One region of the Priestia sp. LL-8 genome, then DNA from elsewhere that is predicted to be linked to it. Evidence: riboswitches for the same ligand, from Rfam matches in the RefSeq annotation. Region 1 holds a riboswitch; the other holds the start of a gene.
What was found. A riboswitch is a leader RNA that binds a small molecule or an ion and turns the genes downstream of it on or off. The one in region 1 is predicted to bind preQ1.
Positions count from the first base shown of each region.

Region 2: it holds a riboswitch for preQ1, as region 1 does, so the genes downstream of both, queC (7-cyano-7-deazaguanine synthase QueC) here and U9R83_RS02550 (QueT transporter family protein) in region 1, are expected to answer to the same signal.

Region 1 is NZ_JAZAQH010000001.1:477,764-480,875, reverse strand. It holds gene U9R83_RS02555 (hypothetical protein) at 1-429, opposite strand, end outside; gene U9R83_RS02550 (QueT transporter family protein) at 866-1,354, opposite strand; PreQ1 riboswitch class I at 1,364-1,408, opposite strand; gene U9R83_RS02545 (Lrp/AsnC family transcriptional regulator) at 1,604-2,014, shown strand; gene U9R83_RS02540 (YitT family protein) at 2,395-3,112, shown strand, end outside.
Region 2 is NZ_JAZAQH010000001.1:1,274,163-1,277,274, reverse strand. It holds gene queE (7-carboxy-7-deazaguanine synthase QueE) at 1-135, opposite strand, end outside; gene queD (6-carboxytetrahydropterin synthase QueD) at 128-568, opposite strand; gene queC (7-cyano-7-deazaguanine synthase QueC) at 568-1,233, opposite strand; PreQ1 riboswitch class I at 1,461-1,504, opposite strand; gene U9R83_RS06435 (GerAB/ArcD/ProY family transporter) at 1,577-2,698, opposite strand; gene U9R83_RS06430 (hypothetical protein) at 2,721-2,957, opposite strand; gene U9R83_RS06425 (Ger(x)C family spore germination protein) at 2,969-3,112, opposite strand, start outside.

The sequences.
Region 1 (3,112 bases):
TCCAAAAGAAAATTGATGGTAGTCATCAATTTCATTCCAATACCCTATGCACTTTACGTCAGGCTCATCAATAGCTAACACTTCTTTATTAATTCCTTTATAAGGAAGAAATGCAGTTAACTTTACCTTTTGTTTTGGCTTAATATTTAACTTATTGCCTTCTGCTAACACCTTAAATTTATTTTCAGAATAACCGTTTTTCATTTTTAAAGGATAGGATAAAAAGACATTATTTTGTTTGATGGTCAAATCGCTCTTGTTTACTAATTCCATTTCATATGAAATCCCTTGCTTCATCTTTTGTTCTTTGATGACGTTAATATGGATCTTTTCTAGCTCTTGTAAAGGAGCTTTGCCTTCTTCTTTTGAACATCCGGAAAACACGATGGCTAACGCTAATAAAACAAGAAGTCCTAACTTTCTGCTCAAAAAATAATCCCCTCTCTCGTAACAAAAATCACCTTACAATTATAACTCAAAATAGTAATTTAATGGTAAAAACACACAATTAAAAAAGCAAACCGTCATTGGTCTGCTGTTTTAATTGCTACGCATAGGTAATGTGTTGTTGTGCGAAAAACTTTTCGATAAGGAGTTTGCCAACTATATGTATATCGTAACAAAAGAAAAAAGAACGCGCTGTGAGATTTGTCACTCCTTCTTTCAAAATAATCTAATTGAATACTCGCTATTGCGTTACGCAAAAAGAGCAGAACGCAAACGCGACCTGCTCTTTTTACATGCTAGATATGGGTAATTTGTCCATGCGTGAAAAGCTCTTCAATAATAAGGGGTTTATCACTACACTTATAGAATAACAAAGAAAAAAAGATGTGGCTGTGAGATTTATCACAGCCATATCTTTTTATCCAACTAGCTTATTAAATTGTACACGTTTATTAATTGCCGCCATAATTGGTGCTCCAACAAGCATAACCACAAACTCACCAACAGCTGTTGTTAACCATGTAAAGAAAAATGGTAAATCAAATGCTAGGTGAAGTTCAAACGCAATAATAAACATCGTAAATGTAAATACAAGTGTATTAACAAGCATACGAGCCCACATATTTTTAATGTAGCGCATAGAAACAATGGTAATGAGTAATGATAGTACGGATTGTCCTACCCCAAACACCAGGTCATAAGCGACCATTGGTGAAAAAAACAAATTCGTCAGAAATACCCCTAGTACAATGCCGTACACGTACTTTTTATTAAATACAATCAAATGATTGAACATTTCTGATATACGAAATTGGATATTGGTGAAGCCAAACGGCTGAATTAGCATGCTGACAGCAATATACATAGCAGCTAAAAGACCGTTGACGCAAAGTGTTCTTATATTCATCTTACTATTCTCTCCTTAGTTTTTTAACGTGGGATGGTTACGAACCACGTAAACACTCAAAGAATCATACAGCAAGCTTAAGCTTTCGTCAATCGAGCTGTTTACAAACTACTGCTGCTTTCATGTCTTCCATATTGACTGCTCTTTTTTCTTACTTTCCCTTAGTATAAAATAGAAGACGTACCAGTATACATAGGTGACATAAAGTAGTTAACCCTTTTGATTTGAAATACGAAAGGATTTGTAGCGATGTTAGATAATACAGATAAACGCATACTAGAAGAGCTATCAAAAAATGGACGTATAAAGATGAAAGAATTAGGAGAAAAAGTGCATTTAACCGGACAAGCCGCTTCTGCTAGAGTATTAAAGTTAGAAGATGAAGGCATTATCAAAGGCTATACAATTAACATTGATGAACGGAAACTTGGCTACACCACCCATGCATTTTTAAATATCTATACGCAGAGCATTCATCACCACCCCTACCTTACATTTTTAGAAAGTCAGCAGGAGTACGTTATCAACAACTTTAAAATCAGCGGTGATGGTTGCTACTTACTAGAATGCAAATTTCATTCAAATGAAGAATTAAATGATTTTTTGACAGAGCTAAATCAGCATGTCAATTACAAACTTTCAATCGTCATTAACCAATAATTTTTTTAAAAATAAAGGTATATTAATTTATGAAAATGGCAATTCTAATAACGTATTCCCCCTATTCCAATAAATTTGAAAATCCTTTGCGCCGTCGCAAAGGATTCTTTTTTTATGTAGGAAACCGCCTTCTATTTTTTGAAAAGTTGAACATCTCCCATAGCGTTGACATAGCGGTCAGAGGTTTATATAATCGGTGACATCGAAGCATAGAAACGCAGACTCAAGACATATACACGTATCGTAATTCTTCGTCTTAGAAGTTGATCAGTTTTATAACTAGACAATTTCTAAGACGTTTTTTATTTTATCATTTGTGAAACACTAGTAAAAACAAGATTCCACATGAAAATATCCTAATGATCAGGGAGGTTTGCATATTGAAAACAATCTATAAAGACATCATTTTAATTATTGCCGGAGCGCTTTTAGTTGCTGCATCGATTGATTTTTTTGTCATTCCAAATAAATTAGGTGACGGAAGTACGGTTGGTATTGCTCTTGTTTTATATTATTTGTTTCATATACCTACAAGTATCAGCACATTTCTTGTGAACCTTGTATTCATTGCCTTAGCTTATAAATTTCTAACTAAAAAAACCATTCTTTATACGATTCTAGGAGCTGTCATGACGTCCGTTTTCCTCGGCTTAGTCAGTTATATTCCCTTTCACGTTCACGACATGATTTTAGGAATTGTATTCGGCGCCTTACTCATGGGAACAGGACTGGCTCTTATTTTTATCGCGGATGGATCTACCGGTGGAACAACTCTTTTAGCTTATTTATTAAACTACACAAAAGGCTATAATATCTCGAAAAGCATGTTCTACATGGACAGCGTCATTATCTTAGCATCGATTTTTGCCATTGGCGTCAACAATACACTCTATACTTTTATATTCGTCTATCTTTGTGCCAAAATCGTCGACATCGTTATCGAAGGTTTCCACAACAAAAAAGCAATGACCATTATGTCTGATCAGTACAAAGACATCGCACAAGTTATTACCAGTGAATTTGGAAATGCAGCCACCATCTTTTACGGATATGGCTACTACGCCAATAAAGATAAACGTATTATTTACGTTGTTATTA
Region 2 (3,112 bases), 800 kb from region 1:
AAAAGCTGAATCACACCAGCTGCAGGAATAATCACAGCCTGCGGTACGAACAAACATCGTCTTACGCCCTACAACCATCCCTTCTCCTTGAATCGTTGGTCCGAATATTTCAAGTACTGGAATTGTATTAGCCACGTTTTTTCACCTTCTTTGGGCGGTAAACTACGTAACTTGTCGGCGTTTCCCGCACGAATACTTGTACGCAAGAAGGCTTATTTGGTAGTGTGTCTAGATATTCTTGAACCAACTCATAAATTTTACGAGCAACAACTTCAGTTGTAGGAAAATCATTTGGATTTTCTTCGTTAAAGATAGAATGATCGTTCAATAATGTATGATCAAATTGACCAGAAACAATTTTTTTCAATAGCGCAAAGTTTACTAAAAAGCCCGCTTCGTCTAATGTATCTCCGGCAACAGTTAGATTTACAAAGTACGTATGTCCATGAACTTGACGGCATTTTCCTGCTTCTGTGTGAGGAACAAAATGTGCCGCAGCAAACTGCATATCTTTGTTCAGTTCATATTCATAGTCATGGAATACTTGAGGATACATTTGTTGCAGCATTATTTCTCTCCTCCTTCTTTTGTTTGCAGATATTGATCTAACCCACGCTTTCGTAATTGACATGCGGGACATTCACCGCATCCGTCAGCAACAATACCGTTGTAGCACGTTAATGTTTTTTTACGCACATATTCAAGCGCTCCTAGCTCATCCGCTAACGCCCACGTTTCTGCTTTATCAATCCACATAAGCGGCGTGTGAATCACAAACTCGAAGTCCATTGATAAATTAAGCGTGACGTTTAACGATTTCACAAATACATCTCGACAGTCTGGATATCCCGAAAAATCAGTTTCACAAACGCCTGTTACGATATGACGGCCTCCGCTGTTTTTAGCCAGTACGGCTGCAAATGATAAAAATAACAGATTGCGGCCATCCACAAACGTTGTAGGCAACTCTCCTTCTTTTTGCTCGATCTCAATATCATCTCGCGTTAAGGCATTTGGTGCTAATTGATTTAAAAGTGACATATCTAGGACGGTATGCTTCACACCTAAATCAGCTGCGATAGCTTTTGCTACCTCTATCTCTTGACTATGACGCTGACCGTATTGGAAAGTAACCGTTTCTACTTCTTTAAAGTTTTTCAAAGCCCAAAATAGACATGTTGTACTATCTTGACCTCCGCTAAATACAACAATCGCTTTTTCATTTTTCATCATTATTGTTCGTCTCCTTTTTGATTGAAATCAAAAGAAGAAGAAACTTTATTGAACCGTTCGTTCCCTTTGTGACTAATTTTATAACACAAAAAAGAGACTGCTCTTTTCCAGCAATCTCCCTAAAAAGCAACTAAGATACACGTCCTTACCAAACACGTCAAAAAGACGTGTTAATAGAAAAGCACGTGAAAGAAGACACGCTAAAACCGTGTCTTTTGTCATCAACGATGATCTTAGTTTTTTATAGAGGGAGTTTTCGAACCTCTCCCGTACATATACAAACGTGTACGGCGTTTCTTCTTGAATTGTCATCGTATACTATACCACATGCGTATAAATAATGCTATGTTTGTTGGCTTCTATCGCCTTTAGCTACCTTATTTTTCTTTATATAAGAAAGCGCAATAAATAACAACGGAAAACAGACGCTTAGTACAAGTAAATAAAACGGCCAGTAATATTTTTCAAAATAATTGAAGTATGCTGTATTTGGAATAATGTAATACGCCACGCCTGTAATGATTAGACCTAAAGGAAAGCTTAAAAAATTGCGCACCCGTAAATTACATAATTGGACGATACTTAACTGAATAGCATAGAACACAATGACAACTTTAAAAAAGATAGATAACATCCAAATAATAGCTACTAATACTTCAACGTGCTGAATCGTTGCACCTAACGAAATCATTTTTCCTAATAAATAAACTGGGTAGCTGTGCATTGATGCAATATTCGCGCCAAGAGCTAATATACAAGCCGCAACTGCAATCGTAATCGTCAAACCCGATGCCACAGTACCAATTACAATCATTCTTTTTACCTTTTTTCCATCTTTTATATGAGGCGTAATCATTAGCACAAAAATCAATTCCATAAACGGATTTCCTAAGAAATACGTGGTCCCTAACACTAAATCATCCATGCGGAATTCAAACAAAGGGTAAAGACGATCCAGTTTCATCTGAGGAATATTTAACGAAATTAACAATAAAAAAGGTACGACGATCCACGGTAAAAAGATTTCCGCGGTTCTCGCTATCACTTCAATACCTAGATACCCTCCGTATATAACAGCTAAAAGAACAAGAGCATGAATCCACGTAGGCAGCGTTTCAGGGACAATTTGCGTCGTCATAAATGTACTGATATCTCGAAGGGAAAACGTAGATTGAATGAACATAAAAAAAATGTAAATAAGAGAAATACACGCTCCGGCGTAAGGACCTAGCGCCTTTTTAGCTATTTCAATGAACGTTTGCTGAGGGTAACGGTGCATCAGCCATAACAACACCGCAACAATTAAAAGGGCTAAGCCAATAGCAAGTACGCTACATACCCAGGCATTTTGTCTATTCGTTTCTAATAACGTAGCTGGAACTGCCAAAATAGCGCTTCCGATACAAAAAAAATAAATGAGAAAAAGAAGTTGTTTCGGAGTAATAAATTCTTTTATCTGCATCATACACCCCTTCTCTCCTACATGCTCACGTGAATAACAGATGATGAACGGTTCTAGTAAGAGGCTTAATTAGTGCCTCTAAAAAGTACAGAGGCGTAGGAACTTCTTTACGGAGTGTAATCGCTCCCCAAAAGAATAGACCCAAACCTATGAGACAAAGGTAGACGACTATTTCACGGTAATACTTTTCCTTTCGGAAGTTGATCATGATTTTTTTAGTCAAATAAGCAAGCAGTACGAGTAAGGCGATAAATCCCTCCATTTTCTTTCTCCTTAATGCTTCATTTGCTTCATGTATGAGTTATTTAACGTGCCTAAGCGACGGATTTGAACTTTTGCATCTAAATCGACGGTTAAATCCTCTGCGTAAATTCTGTTCCAGTCTCTTTTCATTTTGTACCATCTCTTTACATCTTG